One region of the Mesorhizobium sp. B2-5-3 genome, then DNA from elsewhere that is predicted to be linked to it. Evidence: predicted binding sites of a transcription regulator. Region 1 holds the regulator's gene; each other region holds the start of a gene.
The links. The regulator PhoB, encoded in region 1, activates phosphate uptake and scavenging genes when phosphate is short. The targets are predictions, from matches to a motif close to TGTCATNNANCTGTCAT.
Positions count from the first base shown of each region.

Region 2: the regulator PhoB is predicted to act here: its motif matches at 2,776-2,792, upstream of FJ867_RS25275 (LTA synthase family protein).
Region 3: the regulator PhoB is predicted to act here: its motif matches at 2,791-2,807, upstream of ppk2 (polyphosphate kinase 2).

Region 1 covers NZ_VFUS01000001.1:60,384-65,042, forward strand. The annotation lists gene xylF (D-xylose ABC transporter substrate-binding protein) at 1-1,014, opposite strand, end outside; gene FJ867_RS00305 (ROK family protein) at 1,274-2,515, shown strand; gene phoB (phosphate regulon transcriptional regulator PhoB) at 2,523-3,212, opposite strand; gene phoU (phosphate signaling complex protein PhoU) at 3,232-3,939, opposite strand; gene pstB (phosphate ABC transporter ATP-binding protein PstB) at 3,965-4,659, opposite strand, start outside.
Region 2 covers NZ_VFUS01000014.1:83,925-88,583, reverse strand. The annotation lists gene fabF (beta-ketoacyl-ACP synthase II) at 1-202, opposite strand, end outside; gene FJ867_RS25290 (acyl carrier protein) at 237-473, opposite strand; gene fabG (3-oxoacyl-[acyl-carrier-protein] reductase) at 743-1,480, opposite strand; gene fabD (ACP S-malonyltransferase) at 1,613-2,554, opposite strand; gene FJ867_RS25275 (LTA synthase family protein) at 2,831-4,659, shown strand, end outside.
Region 3 covers NZ_VFUS01000003.1:175,889-180,547, reverse strand. The annotation lists gene hemB (porphobilinogen synthase) at 1-782, shown strand, start outside; gene FJ867_RS08235 (dihydrofolate reductase family protein) at 1,026-1,673, shown strand; gene ppk2 (polyphosphate kinase 2) at 1,764-2,684, opposite strand; gene FJ867_RS08225 (aldo/keto reductase) at 2,924-3,967, shown strand; gene FJ867_RS08220 (hypothetical protein) at 4,048-4,194, shown strand; gene FJ867_RS08215 (DUF982 domain-containing protein) at 4,222-4,455, opposite strand; gene FJ867_RS08210 (GntR family transcriptional regulator) at 4,586-4,659, opposite strand, start outside.

The DNA of each region.
Region 1 (4,659 bases):
CGCGACGCCGGCACAGACCTCGTCTTTCTTGATCCAGCCGGCGTCGATGACGACGTTGAGATTGTCCTTGGTGATCGCAACCGGGGTCAGGAACAGCGATTTGACGGTGTTCCCACCGGGCGTTGTGAAGTCCTTGACGCCGGCGATATCGGTCATCTTCTTGCCGTCGGCCAGCTGCGAGGCGATCTCGGCGGCATTCTTGCCGAGTTCACGCGCGTCCTTCCACACCGACACGGTCTGCGTGCCGAGCGCGATGCGGTTCAGCGCCGCGTGGTCGCCGTCCTGGCCCGAGACCGGAACGGTACCGGCCAGGCCTTGAGCCGTCAGCGCCGCGACGACGCCGCCGGCAGTGCCGTCATTGGCCGCGACGACCGCGTCGACCTTGTTGTCGTTGGCGGTCAGGAACTGCTCCATGTTCTTCTGCGCATTGGCCGGCAGCCAGCCATCCGTATAGGCTTCGCCGACATTCTTGATCTTGCCGCTGTCGATGGCGTCCTTGAGCACTTCCATGGAGCCCGAGAACAGGAAATCGGCATTCGGATCGGCACCCGAGCCCTTGATGAAGACGTAGTTGCCTTCCGGCTTCACCTTGAACACTTCGCGGGCCTGCATGCGGCCGACTTCCTTGTTGTCGAAGGTCAGATAGAAGACGTCCTTGTTCTCGATCAGGCGGTCATAGCCGACGACCGGAATGCCTTCGTCGAGCGCCTTCTGCACCGCCGGGCCGATGGCGGAGGCGTCCTGCGCCAGGATGATCAGCGAATTGGCGCCCTGGGAGATCAGGCTCTCGACGTCGGTGAGCTGCTTGCCGGGATTGGACTGGGCGTCGGCGGAAATATACTTGTCGCCGGCGGCTTCGATCGCCTTCTTCATGGCGGCCTCGTCGGTCTTCCAGCGCTCTTCCTGGAAGTTCGACCAGGAAACGCCGATGACCTTGTCCTTCGCCTGCGCGACCGACGCGAGCGTCAGCGACATGGCGACACCCGCCAGGATGGCGGCTGTGAATCTCTTCATCTTAATCCTCCCTGCGCCGCGTATGGCGCGACCAAACAGGCCCGTAGGCCGGCACAAAGGCTCTATTTTTTCGAGCCTCGAAAAAACACTGGTCCATCGTCGGAACGCTGTCAACGTCGATTCTGATGTATTTTGATGTCCTCGTGAATTTTTTTCGAGCTCCGGAATAAATAATGACAGCCAAGGCCGGTTCTGCCAGTATTTGACGGTCGTCGGGATCCTGGGGAGAGAACGCGGCGACGGGGAGGATGCGAGAAACATGTCGGTCGGAATCCGCCACGACGATTTGCGCCGACGCAACCGGGCGATGGTGATCGCGGCCGTGCGCCGTGCCGGGCAGCCCTCGCGCACCGAGATTGCCGCGACCACCGGGCTCAGCCATTCCACCATATCGGCGATCTCCTCCGACCTGATTGGCGAAGGCATCCTGGCGCAGAGCAAGCCGAGCGAGGCCGGTGCGCTGAAACGCGGCCGGCCGCAGGTCGGCCTCAGCCTCAACCCTGAAGCCGCGGCGGTGATGACCGTGGTGCTGTCGCTGAATTTTCTCTCCGTCGCCGTCATCGACTATGCCGGCCAGGTGATATCTGAAGAGCAGCGCCGGCTGGACACGCTCACCCTGTCGCGCGAGGCGCTGATCGGCGAATGCGTGGCCATCGTCAGGCGGCGGTTCGAGGATCCCGACCTCGACGTCGGCAGCATCGCCCGTATCGCGCTGGCGATCCAGGGCATCACCGACACGGATGCGCGCACCATGCTGTGGTCGCCGATCACGCCGCAGACCGACATCGCCTTCGCCGACATACTGGAGGCCGAGTTCGGCATTCCCGCCACCATGGAGAACGATTGCAACATGATGGCGGTGGCGCTGCGCTGGCGCGATCCCCAGCGCTACCGCGACGACTTCATCGCCATCCTTTTGTCGCACGGCATCGGCATGGGCTTGGTGCTGAAGGGTGAACTGTTCACCGGCACCCATTCATCCGGAGGCGAGTTCGGCCACATGATCCATCGCCCCGGCGGGGCGCTCTGCCGCTGCGGGCGGCGCGGCTGCGTCGAGGCCTATGCCGGCAACTATGCCATCTGGCGCAACGCGAGGCAGCTTGGCGAGGACACCGAGCCCGTCGACGTCAGCGACGCCGACATGCGCACCCTGGCGGCCTCGGCGCGCGAAAAGGACGGGCCGGAGCGCGAAGCCTACCGCAAGGCCGGCGAGGCGCTGGGTTACGGCCTTGGCAGCCTGTTCGCGCTGATCGATCCGGCGCCGGTCGCCATGGTCGGCGTCAGCGCCGCCGCCTTCGACCTGATCGAGCCGGCTCTGCGCGAGGCCATTGCCCAGACCGCCGGCGGCCAGCACTCGAAATCGATTTCCTTCGACACCGAGCCGAACGAACTGCCGCTGATCCGCGAGGGCTGCGCCATGCGCGCGCTGACCTTCGTCGACCAGGAGATTTTCGCGCCGGGGGCACAGGCGAAATCAGGCGTGGGCGAGAACGTTGCGTGACATATCCCTAGTCTTCGCGAATCGCATACCCCGCGCCCCGAATGGTGCGGATCACGTCAGGCATGCGGCCGTTGTTGACCGCCTTGCGCAGCCGGCCGACATGCACGTCCACGGTGCGCTCGTCGATATAGATCGTTTCGCCCCAGACATTGTCGAGCAGTTGGCTGCGCGAGAACACGCGGCCGGGATGTCGCATCATGAATTCGAGCAGGCGGAACTCGGTCGGCCCGAGCCGGATCTCGCTTTTCTTGCGGTAGACCCGGTGCGATCCACGGTCGAGCACGATGTCGCCGACCTTGAGCACGCTGGACAGAACTTCGGGCTTGGCGCGGCGCAGCAGCGCCTTGACGCGTGCCATGAATTCCGGCGTTGAGAACGGCTTGACCAGATAGTCGTCGGCGCCGGTGGAGAGACCGCGCACCCGGTCGCTTTCCTCGCCGCGCGCCGTCAGCATGATGATCGGCAGCCGCTCGGTCTCGGGCCGCATGCGGAGACGGCGGCAGAGCTCGATGCCGGACACCGCCGGCACCATCCAGTCGAGCACAAGAAGGTCAGGGACATTCTCCTGCAAGCGGATCTCGGCTTCGTCGCCGCGCGTCACCACCTCTACCTGATAACCCTCCGATTCCAGATTGTAACGGAGCAGCACACCCAGCGGCTCCTCGTCCTCCACCACCATGATGCGTGGCGCGATCATCGACTGGTCACCCCTGCCGTCAAGCCGCTGGCGCCGACATCGCCGTCTCGTCCTGCTTCGGGCGATTGGCGGGCAATTGCGTGCCGGTCAGCACATAATAGGCATTTTCGGCAATGTTGGTCACGTGATCGCCGATGCGCTCGAGATTCTTGGCGCAGAACAAAAGATGCGTGCAGGCGGTGATGTTGCGCGGATCCTCCATCATGTAGGTCAGCAGCTCGCGGAAGACCGACGTGTATTTGACGTCGATGCGTTCATCGTCGGCGCGCAGCTTGGCAAGTGCCGCGGCATCGCGCGCCGCATACTCCTCGATCACGCCTTGGACCTGGATCAGCACAAGCTGCGCCATGGCGTCGATGGAGTGCGACAGGTCGCGCGGCGTGGCGGCAAGGCCGACGGTGCCGACGCGCTTGGCGATGTTCTTGGCGAGATCGCCGATGCGTTCGAGATCGCCCGCCATGCGGATCGAGCCGACGACATGGCGCAGATCGTCCGCCATGGGCTGCCGCTTGGCGATCAGGGTGATGGCGCGGTCGTCGAGTTCGCGCTGGCGCGCATCCATGATCGCGTCGTCGGAGACGACGCGCTGGGCGAGCGCGTTGTCGGAATTCAGGAGCGCCTTGGTCGCGCCGCCGACCATCGATGAGGCGAGATCGCCCATGTCGCGGATCAGCCTGCTGATCTGTCCGAGATCTTCGTCAAAGGCTGCGACTGTGTGTTCGGCCATGATCTTGGTCCTCGTATGCCTGGGATCAGCCGAAGCGGCCGGTGATATAGTCCTGCGTGCGCTTCTCGCGGGGCGACGTGAAGATCTTCTCGGTGCGGTCGAACTCGACCAGCTCGCCCAGATACATGAAGGCGGTCTGCTTCGACACGCGCGCCGCCTGCTGCATGTTGTGGGTGACGATGACGATCGTATAATCGGCCTGCAACTCGTCGATCAGCTCCTCGATCTTGGCGGTCGACAGCGGATCGAGCGCCGAGGCAGGCTCGTCGAGCAGGATGACCTCCGGCTTCACCGCCACCGTGCGGGCGATGCAGAGGCGCTGCTGCTGGCCGCCCGAAAGGCTGAGGCCGCTGGCGTTGAGCTTGTCCTTGACCTCGCTCCACAGTGCCGCGCGCTTCAGCGCCTGCTCGACACGGCCGTCCATCTCCGCCTTGCTGAGCTTCTCATAGAGCCTGACGCCGAAGGCGATGTTCTCGTAGATCGACATCGGGAACGGCGTCGGCTTCTGGAACACCATGCCGATCTTGGTCCTGAGCAGGTTGAGATCCTGCGAACGGTCGAGGATATTCTGGCCGTCGAGCAGCACCTGGCCCTCGGCGCTCTGCCTCGGGTAAAGCTCGTAGATGCGGTTGAAGACGCGCAGCAGCGTCGACTTCCCGCAGCCCGAAGGCCCGATGAAGGCGGTGACGCTGCGCTCGGGCAGCGACAGGCTGATATCCT
Region 2 (4,659 bases), on a different contig from region 1:
GCACCGCCTCGGGATTGAAGGTGGCGTTGCTGCCGTCACCACGCGGAACGACATGGGCGATCTTGCAGGCAAGATCCTCCACCTCGAACTCGGTGATGCGCTTGGCGGCGCTGCGGCCGGTCAGAAGTTCCTTCCAGCTGTGCTCGAAGCCCATGCCGAACGGCGACAGCAACCCAAGGCCCGTGACGACGACACGCCTCATCGCAGGTCCTCCCCGGTGATGACTGCGGAAAGCGTCAGGCCGAAGCCTTGTCGATGTACTTCACGGCATCGCCCACCGTCAGGATGGTTTCAGCCGCGTCATCGGGGATCTCGACGCCGAATTCTTCTTCAAACGCCATGACGAGTTCGACCGTGTCGAGACTGTCGGCGCCCAGATCATCGATGAAGCTCGCCTGCTCCGTCACCTTGTCGGCATCGACGCCCAGGTGCTCGATGACAATCTTCTTGACGCGCTCTGCGGTGTCACTCATTTGGGGCATCCTCGTCTTTTGGTTGTCTGTCTTCGTTAGCGGGCGGAATGCCGCTAATCAAGCTGAAAGATGGTCCCGCCGGAAACGCAATGGCCGCAGACCGGTTTTTGCCCGAACCGCCGGGTTGCGGGCCGCATTACACGAAAAATCGTGGGCGTCCAAGCCGAAATGGTCGCTTTTCACAGCCCGCCCAGGCGTTGCCTGTCGCCGTCTCAAAGCCACCGCGAATGCCCGGGCCCGGCCCGAAATGCATGCTTTGGCCGACCCGATCAGATCATCGCCATGCCGCCGTTCACATGGATGGTTTGGCCGGTGACGTAGCCGGCCTCGTTGGAGGCAAGATAAGCGACGGCGGACGCCACTTCGGCGCTGGTGCCCATGCGGCGCGTCGGGATAGCGGCCATGATCGCCTCCTTCTGCTTGTCGTTGAGCTTGTCGGTCATCGCCGATTCGATGAAGCCCGGGGCGACACAGTTGACGGTTATGCTGCGGGTGGCGATCTCCTGCGCCAGCGATTTGGAAAAGCCGATCATGCCGGCCTTGGAGGCGCAGTAGTTGGTCTGGCCGGGATTGCCGGTGACGCCGACCACCGAGGTAATGTTGATGATGCGGCCGTGGCGACGGCGCATCATCGGATGGGTCAGCTCACGCGTCAGCCTGAACACGGCCGTCAGATTGACTTCGAGCACGCTGTCCCAGTCGGCGTCCGACATCCGCACGAACAGCCCGTCCTTGGTGATGCCGGCATTGTTGACCAGGATGTCGACGCCCTCGAGATCGGCCTCCGCTTTCTGGCCGAGCGCCTTGACCTCATCGCGGTTCGACAGGTCGGCCGGAAACAGCTTCACCCGGTCGCCCAGGTCGGCGGCCAGCGCCTCCAGTCTCTCGACGCGCGTGCCGTGCAGGCCGACGATGGCGCCTTGCGCATGCAGCACCCTGGCGATCGCCTCGCCGATGCCTCCCGACGCGCCGGTGACAAGTGCCTTGCGGCCGGTCAGTTCGAACATGTGTTTTCCTCTTTGGTTTCGGAAGCTCAGCGAGCAACCTTATCTGTATACGTCTCGCGGGTATCCGATTGCCATCACCAACGGAATATCTTCAGCGATACAAGCCGCGCCATCAAATTCACACGCGGCGCCTCACCCGAGCGCCGCCAGTGCGGTTTCGACCTCGGCCGCGGAACCGACCGATGCCGTGGCGATTTCGCGGTTGATGCGCCGGGCCAGCCCTGAAAGCACTTTTCCCGCGCCGACTTCATAGAGCGTGGTGACGCCGTTCGCGCCGAACCACTCCACCGTCTCGCGCCAGCGCACGCGGCCGATCACCTGTTCGAACAGACGGCGCGCAATGATTTCGGGATCGCTGGTCGGAGTGACCGTGACATTGGAGACGAGCGGCACGACAGGCGCGTTCTTGGTTACCCCGGCCAGCGCCTCGCGCATGATCTCGGCGGCGGGCGCCATCAGCGCCGAATGGAAGGGCGCGGAGACCTGCAGCATCAGCGCTCGCTTGGCGCCTTTTTCCGTGCACAGTTTGGCAGCCAGTTCGACCGCTGCCTTGGCGCCGGAAATCACCAGCTGGCCACCGCCATTGTCGTTGGCGATCTGGCAGACCGATCCTTTGGCAGCCTCGGCGCAGGCGGCTTCGACATCGGCCTGCTCCAGTCCGATGATCGCCGCCATGGCGCCTTCGCCGGCGGGCACCGCCGCTTGCATGGCATTGCCGCGGATGCGCAGCAGCCTGGCGGCATCGGCAACCGAGACGAAGCCGGCGGCGGCAAGCGCCGAATATTCGCCCAGCGAATGGCCAGCGACGTAGGTAATCTTGTCCTTCAGCGAGAAGCCGCGCGCTTCCAAGGCCCTGATCGCGGCCAGCGATACGGCCATCAGCGCCGGCTGCGCGTTGGCGGTGAGCGTCAGCGTCTCTTCCGGCCCTTCCCAGATCAGCTTCGACAGGTTTTCGCCGAGCGCGTCGTCGACTTCGCTAAAAACCCTACGCGCCTCGGGGAAGGCATCGGCGAGGTCCTTGCCCATGCCGACAGCCTGGCTGCCTTGTCCCGGAAAGGTGAATGCAACGGCCATGTGTGGGCTCCCAAAGCTCGGTTCTGCTTGCCTGATACACGAATTTTCCTGCCTGTGACGCAACGCGGCCTGCCAAGTCAAGCCCGGTTCGACCCGGCCCCTTGGCAGCTTTGCCGGCCGAGTGCCTGTTCCAAAAGGCTTTTTGGCGATCACTCCTGATGAAAACCGCTCACGAATCGTTTGCTGGCTCTTCTTATTTCCGCCACAGGCGCTAGCTTTGCGTGACAATTCCATGACAATCGAGTGACGGGTCTGTCGCTGGGTGGGGAAGTTAAAGTGGCTAGGATTTCGAAAGGCGCAGGCAAAGCCGCGCCACAGTTTCTGGAAGACGATCCTTCCACCGGCTACCTGCCGGGACGGAAGTGGCCGACCATACGCTATGGGCTGACCAGCCTGCTGATCGCGGCCGTCCTGGTGTTCGCCATCGAATTGATCGTGCGCGGCGACTTCGCCGGCACGGTTTCCTTCTTCCTGCAGCCGCTCAAGCCGGGCTGGACCACGATCGTGGTGTTCGCACTGGTTCTGGTCGGCCTCGATGCCGTTTTCGGCCGCAGCTATCAAAGCCTGATGATCGTCGCGCCGCTGACGCTCTCGCTGGCTTTCATCGGTCACCAGAAATCGCATTATCTCGGCGATCCCCTCTACCCGACCGATTTCCTCTACTCCCGCCAGATCGTGGCGCTGCTGCCGCTTCTGGTGCGTGACCGTCCGATGACTGCCCTTGCCATGATTGTCGGCATCGTCGCCGGCCTGTCGCTGCTCATCTATGGCTGGCGGGTCTGGCGTCGAAAAGTGCCCATACTCAGCCGCAAGGGCCGTCTCGCCCGGCTGACGCTGGCCGTGCCGCTGCTCGCCTTCTTCGTCTCGATCATGGACTATGCCACCTTCTCCTGGACCCGGGACCGGCTGCAGATCATCCCGATTATGTGGGACCAGAAGGAAAATTACGCCTCCAACGGCTTTGCGCTCGCCTTCGCGCTGAACGTGCCGATGGCGCATGTCTCGGCGCCGCCAGGCTATTCGGAAAAGGCGATCGCGGCCATCGACAGGCCGCAGGTGACCGCCTCGGTGCCCCAGGAAAAGCCCGACATCATCGTCGTCATGAGCGAATCCTTCTGGGATCCGACCAAGCTGCCCGGGGTCACCATCACGCCCGATCCGATCCCCAACGTGCGGGCGCTGCGTTCGGGCTCCATGTTCTCACCCGAATTCGGCGGCATGACCGCCAATATCGAGTTCGAGGCACTGACCGGCTTCTCCAACGCCTTCCTGCCGGCCGGCAGCATCCCCTACCAGCAATATGTGCGCACGCCGACGCCGTCGCTGGCGACCTTCCTGAAGAGGGAGGGCTACAGGGCGCGCGCCATCCATCCGGGCACCAACTGGTTCTGGAACCGCGGCGCGGTCTATGCCGATTTCGGCTTCGACGACTTCAGATCGGAAGAGACGTTGCCGCCGATGCAAAAGCGCGGGCCGCTGGCATCCGACGCGGCGATGACGGACGAGATCATCAGCGAGGCCGATGCCAGCGATGCCCCGGTGTTCTTCTTTGCCGTCAGCCTGCAGAACCACGGCCCTTACGAGCCGAACCGCTACTACAACCCGACCCACACCGTGCAGGCGCCGATCAGCCAATGGGCGCGTGAATCGCTGCTGAGTTACACCGAGGGCTCGGCCGACGCGGACCGCGGTCTCGAACGCCTGATCGAATGGGCAAAGAAACGCTCTCGCCCCACCGTCATCGCCTTCTTCGGCGACCATCTGCCGCCGCTTGGGCCGGTCTATGTAGAGACCGGGTTCATGAAGGACAATGTCGCGCCGCGCAAGGAGGCTTCCGCCGAGGCGGCGCTGGAGCATCATCAGACGCCACTGGTCATCTGGTCGAACCGCACAGGCCCTGCCAAGGACATGGGCGCCGTCAGCCCCGCCTTCCTGCCCTATCACATCCTGAAAACGGCCGGCATCACCCACCCCTACTATACCGGCTTCCTGGGCGAGATGCGCGAACGCTACCGCGTGGTCGACCGCAATCTGCTGCTGACGCCGGCGGGAGAAGCCACGCCCGATTGGGCGCGGCAAAAGCAGATCGACCCGGCGATCCGCGA
Region 3 (4,659 bases), on a different contig from region 1:
CGGCGAAGCTAGGGATTCCCGCGCTTGCCACCTTTCCCAATGTGGACATTTCGCTGCGCGACGAGACCGGCTCGCATATCCTCGATCCCGACAACGTCATCAACCGCGCCACGCGCGCGATCAAGGACGCGGTGCCTGAGATCGGCGTCATCACCGACGCCGCGCTCGACCCGTTCACCAGCCATGGTCATGACGGCATTCTGCGCGACGGTCTCATCGTCAATGACGAGACGGTGGAACAGGTGACCGCGGCGGCCGTCATACAAGCAGCGGCCGGCGCCGACATCATCGCGCCGTCCGACATGATGGACGGCCGCATCGGAGCGATCCGCGACGCGCTCGACGCAAACGGTTTTCAGGACGTGGCGATCATGTCCTATGCGACGAAATTCGCCTCCGCCTTCTACGGGCCGTACCGCGAGGCGGTCGGCACGGCCGGCCTGCTCAAGGGCGACAAGAAGACCTATTACATCGACCACGCCAATTCCGACGAAGCGGTGCGCGAAGCCGAGCAGGACCTGGCCGAAGGCGCGGACATGCTGATGGTCAAGCCCGGCCTGCCCTATCTCGATATCATCCGCAGGCTGAAGGACGAATTTGCGATGCCGACCTTCGCCTACCAGGTGTCGGGCGAATATTCGATGATCAAGGCGGCGGGCGCCAATGGCTGGATCGACGGCGAAAAGGTCATGCTGGAATCGCTTCTTGCCTTCAAACGCGCCGGCTGCGACGGCATTTTGACCTATTTCGCCCCTGAGGTGGCGGAGATGCTGAGAGCATAGTTTCCCCAGCGCCTTCAAACCATATGCTCTTCATGGACCCACCGGCAAATGAGCCGGTATAGCGGCTGTCTCGGCAACCGCCATTTTGGCATCCGCACCAACCATCAGGCAACACTCTGGACATCGCATAGGCGAAGTACGGATATGCATCTTTTCGATGGGGGAAAATACCACTTGCAATTTGCAATCGGTTTGCTAGAAAGTAACTGCTTGCAAAACACAACTGGTCTGAGGAGGCTTTCCATGTCCAGACTTCGCGTCAACGCATTCACCTTGTCGCTCGACGGTTACGGCGCCGGTCCCGACCAGGATTTGAAAAACCCGCTCGGCGTCGGTGGGGAAGCCCTGCACAAATGGATGATCGGTACCCGCACCTTCCGCAAGATGGTGCTCGGAGACGATGACGGCACAACCGATATCAACGAGGCGTTCGCGGCGCGCAGCTTCGAGAATGTCGGCGCCTGGATCCTCGGCCGCAACATGTTCGGGCCGATCCGCGGCGAATGGCCTGACGAAAACTGGAAGGGCTGGTGGGGCGACAACCCGCCCTATCATGTGCCGGTCTTCGTGCTGACCCACCATGCGCGCGAGCCGATCGTCATGGAGGGCGGCACGACCTTTTACTTCATTACGGATGGCATCCATTCGGCGCTCGAGCAGGCAAGGGCAGCGGCCAATGGCAGCGATGTGCGGGTCGGCGGCGGCGTCGCCACCATCCGGCAGTACCTCCAGGAGAGGCTCATCGACGAGATGCATCTGGCGATCTCGCCGGTGCTGCTCGGCTCCGGCGAGCACCTCTTCGCCGGGATTGATATGCCGAAGCTCGGCTACGCGTGCAGCGAACAAGTAGCGACGCCGCTTGCCACGCATGTCGTCATCAAGCGGACTTAGGAATTAGTTGTCTGCGACAGTGGGAATTGGCAACCCTTGGTGCAGATCCTTTCTCCCCGTCACTATACGGGGAGAAGGACAAACTCTCGTTCAATACTTCTCGGGCACGTAGAGCTCGCGCGGCAGCACCTGGCGCTCGTATTCGGGATTGAAGACCCGCTCGGGCAGCGTGATCTCCTCGTGCGGCACCTCTTCATAGGGAACCTGCTGCAAGAGGTGGTCGATGCAGTTCAGCCGGGCGCGCTTCTTGTCGTTGCCCTCGACGATGAACCAGGGCGCCTCCGGAATGTTGGTACGGGCGAAGGTCTCTTCCTTGGCCTTGGTGTACTGTTCCCAGCGCACCCGCGACTGCAGGTCCATCGGCGACAGCTTCCACTGCTTCATCGGATCGTGGATGCGCATCAGGAAGCGCATCTGTTGTTCCTCGTCGGTGATCGAGAACCAGTATTTGACCAGCGTGATGCCCGAACGGACCAGCATGCGCTCGAACTCCGGCACGTCACGGAAGAATTCCTCCACCTGATCGGGCCCAGCGAAACCCATCACCCGCTCGACGCCGGAACGGTTGTACCAGGAGCGGTCGAACAGAACGATCTCGCCGCCGGCCGGCAGGTGCGGCACATAACGCTGGAAATACCATTGCGACGTCTCTCGCTCGGTCGGTGCCGGAAGCGCCACGACGCGGCAGATCCGCGGGTTGAGCCGCTGGGTGATGCGCTTGATGACGCCGCCCTTGCCAGCCGAATCGCGGCCTTCGAAGATCACCACAAGCTTCTTCTTGTGGTAGGCGACCCAGGATTGCAGCTTGATCAGCTCGGATTGCAGCCCGATCAGGTCGCGAAAATACTGCATGCGGTCGATAGAAGGCGGATGCGCGTTCTTGTAGATCCTGGCGATCTCCAGCGACAGCGCCGGTTCCGACATCTCCAGTTCATAGTCCTCGTCGAGCGTGTCGGCGAGTTCGGCTTCCAGCCAGTCCCGGGCGCCGGACTTGGGTATGGATTCATTCATCGGTGTTCCTCCATCTGCAAGCTGCCGCCTCCGGCAACGACCGGGCGCACTGGTCGCGTCCTGACGGCGGCGCGCAACGCCCTGATCGACTGAGTATAGGCCGGCAATGACGGTTTTATTGCAGGGGCACGCCACGGCCGCTCATCGGTGTGCTGGGGCCGGAGGGCGACAAGCCGCACGGATTGTCCTACAAATCCAGCAACCTGATCGGGCCATTCTTCTCAATCGCGAGGACTGACATGGAATACCGCACTCTCGGCCGTTCCGGCCTGAAGGTTTCGGCGCTGACGATGGGCACCATGACCTTTGGCGGCGCCGGCCCGTTCGCGGCTGTGGGCAACAGCGATCTCGCCGAGGCGAAGCGCATGATCGATCTGTGCATCGATGCCGGCATCAATCTCATCGACACGGCCAATGTCTATTCGGACGGCCTGTCGGAGGAGATCATCGGCGAGGCACTCGGCGGCAAGCGCAGGAACGACGTGCTGATCGCCTCGAAGGCGCGCATGCGCATCGGCGACGGTCCCAATGACGAAGGCCTGTCGCGCCATCATTTGATCCGCGAATGCGAGAAAAGCCTTAAGCGGCTCAAGACCGACGTCATCGACATCTATTTCCTGCACGAATGGGACGGCGTGACGCCACTCGAAGAGACCATCGCCGCGCTCGACACGCTGGTCGGCCAGGGGAAGATCCGCTATGTCGGCTGCTCCAACTATTCCGGCTGGCAGGTGATGAAGGCGCTCTCCATCAGTGACACCCGCCATCAGCCGCGCTTCGTCACCCAGCAGATCCACTACACGCTCGAAGCACGCGAAGCCGAATACGAGCTGCTGCCGATCTCGGTCGACCAGGGATTGGGCGTGCTGGTGTGGAGCCCACTGGCGGGAGGCCTGCTGTCGGGCAAGTATCACCGTGACAGCCCGACCGCGCGCCAGGTCGCCGGCTGGTCCGAACCGCCAATCCGCGACGAGGACCGGCTGTGGCGGATCGTCGATGTGCTGGTCGAAATCGGCAAGGCCCGCGGTGTGTCCGCCGCACAGGTGGCGCTTGCCTGGCTGCTTGGCCGGCCGGCTATCAGCTCGCTTGTGATCGGCGGGCGCAACGAGGCCCAGTTCAGGGACAATATCGCGGCGGCCAGCCTGACGCTGGCCGGCGAAGAACGTGATCGCCTCGACGCGGTCAGCCGCCCGCCCCTGCTCTATCCCTATTGGCATCAGCAGCTGACGGCAAAGGAGCGTTTCGGCGCCGCCGACCTTGTGATCGACCGAAGCAGCTTATAGGAACCCTGGTGCCGGCTCCGAGACGTCGGAAGGCGAACGACGCGTAGTCAGCCCACAAGAACAGCAAAAAAGGAGCCGCTATGGCACGAGCACCAAATTACGATCAGGAACGCAAAGAACGCGATCGCCAGAAGGCGGCCAAGAAGGCCGAAAAGCTGGCGGCCAAGGCTGCGGCGCGGGAGCGTCAGAAACCCGAGACTGACGCCGAGATTGAAACAGAGGAATGACGGCGCGCGGCGGCAATCCGGCCTGGATCAGGCCGGCGCCTTGTCGCTGACGAAGACGTCCACTTCACGCGCCGCCGCGATAAAGGCGCGCCTTGCGTTCATGGCCGGCTTGTCGCCGGCCAGCGCATCGTGGCAGGCCTGCAGCGCCGCGCGATGCTTGGGGGTGCGCTTGCCGGGCCAGCTGTTCATGAGATAGTCGGAAGCCTCGCGGGCCGAGCGTAAGAGCTGTGTACTTCCCGCCGTGACTGATTTGACGGTCACGGGTACTTCAAATCGGTTGTTTTCCATCGCCCGGTCCTACGCCATCGGCGTCCGCGAAGCGAGGCCGAAAGTGGGGCTCGGGGCCGGTGGTCCTTTTTTCGGCGGCGAGTGGCCTGCCCTGCAGGCCGCATTATGCCGCCACGACGGCAAATCCCCTGGCGCGAAGGCCGCGGCGATCATTGGCCAGCGACGTCAACAGACGGT